Regions from separate parts of the Pseudocitrobacter sp. 73 genome, predicted to be linked through region 3. Evidence: predicted binding sites of a transcription regulator. Region 3 holds the regulator's gene; each other region holds the start of a gene.
What was found. Region 3 encodes CRP, which controls carbon source genes, mostly activating them, when cyclic AMP is high. Its sites were predicted from a motif close to ATGTGANNNNNNTCACAT; they were not measured.
Positions count from the first base shown of each region.

Region 1: the regulator CRP is predicted to act here: its motif matches at 1,038-1,055, upstream of F0Q32_RS04015 (mannitol dehydrogenase family protein).
Region 2: the regulator CRP is predicted to act here: its motif matches at 1,310-1,327, upstream of azuC (stress response protein AzuC).
Region 4: the regulator CRP is predicted to act here: its motif matches at 1,223-1,240, upstream of hpt (hypoxanthine phosphoribosyltransferase).

Region 1 is NZ_VTZO01000004.1:298,019-300,223, forward strand. It holds gene F0Q32_RS04015 (mannitol dehydrogenase family protein) at 1-946, opposite strand, end outside; gene uxuA (mannonate dehydratase) at 1,152-2,205, shown strand, end outside.
Region 2 is NZ_VTZO01000008.1:475,699-477,903, reverse strand. It holds gene F0Q32_RS09550 (MFS transporter) at 1-1,168, opposite strand, end outside; gene azuC (stress response protein AzuC) at 1,377-1,466, shown strand; gene F0Q32_RS09540 (DUF2766 family protein) at 1,562-1,810, shown strand; gene F0Q32_RS09535 (non-heme ferritin-like protein) at 1,877-2,205, opposite strand, start outside.
Region 3 is NZ_VTZO01000016.1:164,924-167,128, reverse strand. It holds gene F0Q32_RS18070 (phosphoribulokinase) at 1-106, shown strand, start outside; gene F0Q32_RS18065 (OsmC family protein) at 238-642, opposite strand; gene crp (cAMP-activated global transcriptional regulator CRP) at 945-1,577, shown strand; gene F0Q32_RS18055 (YccS/YhfK family putative transporter) at 1,626-2,205, shown strand, end outside.
Region 4 is NZ_VTZO01000009.1:386,285-388,489, reverse strand. It holds gene can (carbonate dehydratase) at 1-466, shown strand, start outside; gene hpt (hypoxanthine phosphoribosyltransferase) at 558-1,094, opposite strand; gene F0Q32_RS11310 (glucose/quinate/shikimate family membrane-bound PQQ-dependent dehydrogenase) at 1,300-2,205, shown strand, end outside.

The DNA of each region.
Region 1 (2,205 bases), on a different contig from region 3:
TGATATGCTGATAGCCCGCCAGATACCCCAGATACGCCAGGAACGAGTGGCTGCCGTTGAGCATGCGCAGCTTCATCTCTTCCCATGGCAATACATCATCGACCAGTTGCGCTCCGGCGATTTCCCACGCCGGGCGGCCCGCCACAAAGTTATCTTCAATAACCCACTGAATAAATGGCTCGCAGCTGATCGCACAGGGATCGTTCACGCCGCCCAGCTCATCGGTGATTTCCGCAAGCGACGCATCGGTGGCCGCCGGAACGATGCGATCAACCATGGTGCCGGGGAAGGTGACATACGTAGCTATCCATGCTGCCAATGCCGGATCGCGCTGTTGTGCCATGCCCAGTACGGCGTTTTTCACCACGTGACCGTTGTCCGGAATATTGTCGCAGGAGAGCACCGTAAAAACGGAAAGCCCGCGTTCGCGGCGGCGATGCAGGGCTTCGACCAGAATGCCCGGCGCAGAGTGGGGCTCCTGCGGATGGACGAGATCGTGTGCGATGCGGGGCTGATTCACATCCAGTTGCCCGGTCGCCGGATCAATGCAGTAGCCTTTTTCTGTGATCGTCAGCGAAACAATCGCCACCTGCGGCTCGCAGAATTTCTCAATAATCGCCGCCAGCGAATCCAGTTTGGCGTTCAGACATTCATTCACTGCGCCAATCACGATCGGTTGATTACCGTCACCGCTTTTTTCCAGCACTGTGAACAGATGATCCTGCGCGCGAAGCTGGCTCATTAACTGGTCGCCGCTAAACAGGCTGATCTCGCAGATCCCCCAATCGCCGCCTTCGGCATTAAGCACCCGGTCAGTCAGCAGCGCCTGATGCGCGCGATGGAAGGCTCCAAAACCAAAATGCACGATCCGCGAGCGCAAAGCTTTTCTATCATAATGAGGCAGTTGCACATTCTCAGGGAGCGTACTGTTGGCGATTGTTTTCATTGTTCACACGTCCGATTAACCAGAAATTAACAATGTCAGTGTAAAGTTGTATGACAGCAAATTAAACTGGTGTGCCGAATTTATCCGGGGAATGTGAGCCAGATCAATCATTGCGGGGGAGATGTTTGACCAGTACGAATAAACATGTATGGTAGTCGTCATTAACGAACATTTTATTGGTATAACAAGTTGAGAGGTTGAGGCGATGGAACAAACATGGCGTTGGTATGGCCCAAATGATCCGGTTTCCCTTGATGATGTGCGTCAGGCTGGCGCAACGGGTGTTGTGACGGCACTGCACCACATCCCGAATGGTTTGGTTTGGCCGGTCGAAGAAATTCAAAAACGTCAGGCGATGCTGGCGGAAAAAGGGCTGACCTGGTCTGTTGTTGAAAGTATTCCGGTTCACGAAGATATCAAAACACAATCCGGCGAGTACAAAACCTGGATTGCTAATTACCAGCAGAGTATTCGCAACCTGGCGACCTGCGGCATTGATACCGTGTGCTACAACTTTATGCCGATCCTTGACTGGACGCGTACGGACCTCGAATACACGCTGGAAGATGGTTCCAAAGCGCTGCGTTTCGATCAAATCGCGTTTGCTGCTTTTGAACTGCACATTCTGAAGCGTGAAGGCGCGCAAGCCGACTACACTGCCGAAGAACAGCAGCAGGCGAAAGCCTATTTTGACGCGATGACCGACGCGGACATTGAAAAACTCACCCGCAACATCATTGCTGGCCTGCCGGGTGCGGAAGAGGGATATACCCTTGATCAGTTCCGTGCGCGTCTGGCTGAGTACGATCACATCAGCAAAGATCAGCTACGTGAAAACATGGCTGTCTTCCTGCGTGCGATTGTGCCGGTTGCGGAAGAAGTCGGCGTGCGCCTTGCGGTTCACCCGGACGATCCGCCGCGTCCGATCCTTGGCCTGCCGCGTATCGTTTCGACCATCGAAGATATGCAGTGGCTGAAAGAGACCGTCGACAGTATCAATAACGGTTTCACCATGTGTACCGGTTCTTATGGCGTGCGCGCCGATAACGACCTGGTGAAAATGATTGAAACCTTTGGCGATCGTATTCACTTTACGCACCTGCGCTCTACCTGCCGTGAAGACAACCCGAAAACCTTCCACGAAGCAGCGCATTTGCAGGGCGATGTGAACATGGTTGCGGTGGTTGATGCGATTCTGACTGAAGAGCAGCGTCGTAAGAAAGCTGGCGATCTGCGCCCAATTCCGATGCGTCCGGACC
Region 2 (2,205 bases), on a different contig from region 3:
CAGGTACATCGGCAAACGCCAGGGTGCTCACGCCGGTAAACTGGATGGAGCGGAATACGCCGCCTAAATAAAGCACCAGCAATATGGCCCATACGGGCGTTTGTGGTGTTAAAAAGGCGCAGGCGGTCAGGGCCAGCACGTTCAATGCGCCATTAATCAGCAACAGGCGGCGGAAACCCAGCCAGCGAATCAACGGCGTGGTAGCGGGTTTGATGGTCAGATTGCCGACAAATACTGCCAGCACCAGCAGGCCAGAATGGAATGGGTCCATTCCAAAACCGACCTGAAAAAGCAGCGGCAGCAGGAATGGCACCGCACTGATTGAGGCGCGGAACAGCGATCCGCCGTACATCGTTACCCTGAAGGTCGGGACCTTCAGCGCATCCAGGCGGATCATCGGCCATTTTGCCCGCCGAAAATGATACAGCGAGTAATAAAACGCCAGCCCGCCAATAACAAACAGTGTTAGCACCAGCCCGCTCTGCATGCTCTGCCCGCCCAGCGCCTCCATGGCACACACCAGGCTCACCATCGCCACCGACGTGGCAAGAAAACCGGGCAGGTCAAAGGGGCGGCGTTCGTCATCGCGAATATCGGGAATGATACGGAGCGATAGTAAGATGGCGATAATGCCCAGCGGAACGTTAATAAAGAAGATCCACCGCCAGTCCGCGACGCTGGTGATAAACCCGCCCAGCGGCGGCCCGATAATCGGAGCGATGAGCGCAGGCCAGGTCAGCGTGGCGATGGCCGCAATAAGCAGATGTTTTGGCGTGGTACGCAGAACCGCCAGACGCCCAACGGGCACCATGAGCGCGCCGCCCATGCCCTGAAGGATGCGCATGGCGACGAAACTGTCGACGGTAGTCGCCAGGCCGCAAAATACGGATGCCAGGGTGAAAATGGCCAGCGCCAGCGTGAATATTTTACGTGCACCAAATCGGTCGGCTATCCAGCCACTGGCAGGGATGAGAACGGCCAGCGTAATCAGGTAGGCGCTGATACCAATGTTAAGATCGACAGCGTCAACGCCGAAACTTTTGGCCATGTCGGGCAGGGCGGTGGCGATCACGGTGCCATCAAGAAACTCCATAAAAAACGCGCCAGCAACCAACAGAGCAGCGGGCGACAGGCCGCGCCCGTTTTGTGCCTGGAGAGGCTCACTCATTTCTGTTTTACCCTATCAAATTAATCTGCAAATTTTATAATTTAAGTTTTAAGCTAAGTAACTGATTTGTTTCAGATAATAGGTCTTTATCGCCATTTGCTGAAAAAATAAACGTGATGCATGTCTCGTTTTGGTTGATTTTTGTGATGAATGTCATACTATACGTCAAAAGACAATAACACCTGCGTAACAAAATAGGAGCATCACAATGAAACAACGCATGCGCAAAATCCTCAAAAGCATGTTCGAGAACTATTGCAAAACTTTCAAAGACGTACCGCCAGGCGCTATGTTCTGATAAAAAACCTGCCACGGCAGGTTTTTTTATGTCTGTAACGGGCGCGCTTCGGCCGTTTCGGGTACCATAGTACCCCTAAATGTTAAGGAGCGTATATGTCCCAGAACCTGACTGCTGATGAAGAACTGGTATCCGACGTGGTAGCCTGCCAGTTGGTCATTAAGCAAATTCTTGATGTCATCGATGTCATCGCCCCCGTCGAAGTGCGTGAGAAGATGTCCACTCAGCTGAAATCTATCGATTTCGCCGGGCATCCGTCAGCTGACCCGGTCACGCTGCGCGCCATCCAGAAAGCGATTGCCCTGATCGAGCTAAAGTTTACCCCGCAGGGTGAAGCACACTGATTGGGTGATTGAGGCGTGATTGACAACCGGCAGGTTTGCACTGCCGGTTGTTATGCAAAGAAGGGATTAGTGTACCTGGTGGTTTACCACGTTCAGAAGATGCTGATCGGTTTGTTGCATGCACAGGCCCGCTTTATTCGCATTGCGTACTTCTTCAAGAATCGCCTGAAGCAAAACCCCATCCTGCTGCTGCTCTTCTTCAAGGTTGGTTAAGAAGCTCAGCGTGCTGTCATCGCGCAAAACTTTCGCCTGTTCAGCCAGCTCTGAAAGCGTATTGCTGCGCTGGTTATACTCTTCAATGGTTTTCAGGAAGAGTTCTTCGAGTGAGGCACACTGCTCTTCGTGCGGCTCAATGGCCTTCACTACCGGGTACCCGCCAGATTTCTTCATGTAAT
Region 3 (2,205 bases):
GCATATGAATACGCTGGTGGTGCCTGGCGGCAAGATGGGGCTGGCGATGGAATTGATCATGACGCCGCTGGTGCAGCGGTTGATGGAAGGGAAGAAGATTGGGTGAAGGGTGCAGGCTGGGCCCCTCACCCCGGCCCTCTCCCGCAGGGAGAGGGAGAAAATCAGCGCAGAACCTGAACACCGCACGGTCAGTCCCCTCTCCCTGCGGGAGAGGGTTAGGGTGAGGGGTGTCTCAACTTACCCCTCCACCACCTCATAAGAATGGGTAATGTTCACCGCTTTGCCCAGCATCAGCGCCACTGAACAGTACTTCTCTGCCGACAAATCCACCGCGCGGGACACCGCAGCATCTTTCAGTTCTTTACCCGTCACGATGAAGTGCAGGTTGATGTGGGTAAAAATACGCGGGGCTTCTTCGCGGCGTTCAGAGGTCAGTTTAACTTCACAATCGGTCACGTTATAACGCCCCTTTTGCAGAATCGACACCACGTCGATAGCGCTACAGCCGCCCGCTGCCATCAGCACGATTTCCATCGGGCTTGGTGCTTTATCACCTGAGTTGCCATCCATCAAAATCTGGTGCCCGGAAGCTGATTCACCCAGGAAGGTTAACCCTTCAACCCATTTCACACGCGCTTGCATAGTTGTCACTCCAAAGTTGCAAATTTATTGTCAGATTACGCGCACATAACAAATCTCGCAACGGAAGTAGACCTGGGTCATGCTGAAGCGAGACACCAGGAGACACACGGCGAAAGCTATGCTAAAACAGTCGGGATGCTACAGAGATACATAAACGTACTGCATGTATGCAGAGGACATCACATACTGGTCGCGACAATCTTTGACGACCGACTTCCCAGGTAGAGGGAAGGATATTATTTCAACCAGTGGCGGCCTGATTTATGCCGCTGGCGATAGCTTATAACAGAGGATAACCGCGCATGGTGCTTGGCAAACCGCAAACAGACCCGACTCTCGAATGGTTCTTGTCTCATTGCCACATTCATAAGTACCCATCGAAGAGCACGCTGATTCACCAGGGTGAAAAAGCGGAAACGCTGTATTACATCGTTAAAGGCTCCGTGGCAGTACTCATCAAGGATGAGGAAGGCAAAGAGATGATCCTTTCCTACCTCAACCAGGGCGATTTCATCGGTGAACTGGGCCTGTTTGAAGAGGGCCAGGAACGTAGCGCCTGGGTTCGAGCGAAAACCGCCTGTGAAGTGGCGGAAATCTCCTATAAGAAATTCCGTCAGCTTATCCAGGTTAACCCGGATATCCTGATGCGTCTCTCCTCTCAGATGGCGCGCCGTCTGCAGGTGACCTCTGAGAAAGTCGGTAACCTGGCGTTCCTCGACGTTACCGGTCGTATCGCACAGACGCTGCTGAATCTGGCGAAACAGCCGGATGCCATGACCCACCCGGACGGTATGCAAATCAAAATAACCCGTCAGGAAATCGGTCAGATCGTTGGTTGCTCCCGTGAAACGGTGGGTCGCATCCTGAAGATGCTGGAAGATCAGAATCTGATCTCCGCACACGGTAAAACGATCGTCGTTTACGGCACGCGTTAATCCCGTCTGACGGCGTATTGTTCACGCAATACGCCGTTTTTGTCTCTTATGTGGCGCAGGCTGATTTACCACCCGGAAGTCAACTATGCACTGCGGCAAACGCTGGTGTTATGTTTGCCGGTCGCCGTCGGCCTGATCCTCGGCCAGCTTCAACACGGTTTACTGTTCTCTTTAGTGCCTGCCTGCTGCAACATCGCCGGGCTGGATACTCCCCATAAACGCTTCTTCAAACGCCTGATTATTGGTGGATCGCTGTTCGCCGGATGCAGCCTGATTGTGCAATTGCTGCTGGCTGATGATATCCCGCTGCCGTTTATCCTCACGGGTCTGGCGATGGTGCTGGGTGTTACCGCCGAAATCAGCGCACTGCACGGGCGATTGCTTCCGGCTTCGCTGATTGCCGCGATTTTTACCCTAAGCCTGGCGGGTAACATGCCCATCTGGGAGCCGTTACTTATCTACGCACTCGGCACGTTGTGGTACGGGCTGTTTAACTGGTTTTGGTTCTGGTTGTGGCGCGAACAACCGCTGCGCGAATCGTTAAGCCTGCTCTATCGCCAACTGGCGGAGTACTGCGAAGCCAAATATAGCCTGCTGACGCAACATACCGACCCGAACACCGCCCTGC
Region 4 (2,205 bases), on a different contig from region 3:
TGCCAACCTGGTCATCCACACCGATCTGAACTGCTTGTCTGTTGTTCAGTATGCAGTGGATGTGCTCGAAGTGGAACATATCATCATCTGCGGCCACTACGGCTGCGGCGGTGTTCAGGCAGCGGTTGAAAACCCGGAGCTGGGGCTTATCAACAACTGGTTACTGCACATTCGCGATATCTGGTTCAAACACAGCTCTCTGCTCGGTGAAATGCCGCAGGAGCGCCGTCTGGACACGCTTTGCGAACTGAACGTGATGGAGCAGGTGTATAACCTGGGTCACTCTACCATCATGCAGTCAGCCTGGAAACGTGGGCAGAAAGTGACGGTTCACGGCTGGGCCTACGGAATTCACGATGGTCTGCTGCGCGATCTTGACGTGACGGCAACCAACCGCGAAACCCTGGAGCAGCGCTATCGCCATGGGATTTCCAACCTCAAGCTGAAACACGCCAACCATAAGTAACATCTGTTAAAAAGCCGGGCGGCGGCATCGCCTCACCCGGCTCGAACAGGTAGGTCGGATAAGCGAAGCGCCATCCGACACCACACGTCGATTACTCGTCCAGCAGGACCACTTTCCCGACATACGGCAGATGGCGATAACGCTGTGCGTAATCGATGCCATAACCCACCACAAACTCATCTTCAATGGCAAAGCCCACGTACTCAACCGGCACGTTCACTTCGCGGCGGGACGGTTTATCCAGCAGCGTACAGATTGCCAGTGATTTCGGCCCACGCAGGCTGAGAATTTCGCGTACTTTCGACAGCGTGTTCCCGGAGTCGATAATGTCTTCCACGATTAAAACATCTTTACCGCGAATGTCTTCATCCAGGTCTTTAAGGATCTTCACGTCACGGGTGGTGGACATACCGCTGCCGTAGCTGGAAGCCGTCATAAAATCGACTTCGTGGGAGACATGCACTTCACGGCACAGGTCAGCCATGAACATAAATGAGCCGCGCAGCAAACCCACTAACACCATTTCACTGCCACTGTCTTTATAGTGCTCAGTAATCTGACGGCCCAATTCAGCGATACGCGCTTTGATCTCCGCTTCCGGGATCATCACTTCCACAGTATGTTTCATAAAACTAACCATATGATTTTATAAGTAAATCTGTCGACATCCTGACCCTTCGCCCGGACGCCGTTCGGCAAGCGCGTCAGTATACCAGCAAATTGATTTCTCCGCTGAATTGGATAAGAAAGCAAATTTTGTGATACCCGTCACACTTGTTAAATCCTATAATCAATTGAAAGCAATAATTAACAAACTGATGCGAGTATTTTCTATGGCAGAAACAAATTCACAACAACCACGGCTACTCGTGGTGCTCACGGCCGTTTTTGCGGCTATCTGTGGGCTCTATCTTCTCATCGGAGGGGGCTGGTTAGTCGCCATTGGCGGCTCATGGTACTACCCTATCGCTGGCCTGGTGATGCTGGCCGTGGCGGTGATGCTGTGGCGCAGCAAACGCGCGGCGCTTTGGCTGTATGCCGCGTTCCTGCTGGCGACCATGATTTGGGGCGTTTGGGAAGTCGGCTTTGACTTCTGGGCGCTGACTCCACGCAGCGATATTCTGGTCTTCTTCGGTGTCTGGCTGATTCTGCCGTTTGTCTGGCGTCGCCTGATTATCCCTTCCGGCGGAGCCGTTGCCGCGCTGGTTGTCGCGCTGCTGATTAGCGGCGGCATCCTGACCTGGGCTGGCTTCAATGACCCGCAGGAAGTGAACGGTACGCTGAGTGCCGATGCGACCCCAGCCGAACCGATTTCCACCGTGGCGGATCAAGACTGGCCAGCCTACGGTCGTAATCAGGAGGGGCAGCGTTTCTCCCCCCTCAAGCAGATCAACGCCGAGAACGTTCACAAGTTAAAAGAAGCCTGGGTTTTCCGCACGGGTGACCTGAAGCGCGAAGACGATCCGGGCGAGCTGACCAACGAAGTGACGCCGATTAAAGTCGGCAATATGCTTTATCTCTGTACCGCCCACCAGCGTCTGTTCGCGCTTGATGCGGCAACCGGGAAAGAGAAATGGCATTTCGACCCGCAGCTCAACTCCAACCCGAGCTTCCAGCATGTCACCTGTCGTGGTGTCTCTTACCACGAAGCGCGTGCCGAAACTGCCAGCCCGGAAGTAGTGGCAGATTGTCCGCGCCGTATTATTCTGCCAGTGAATGACGGTCGTCTGTTCGCGGTG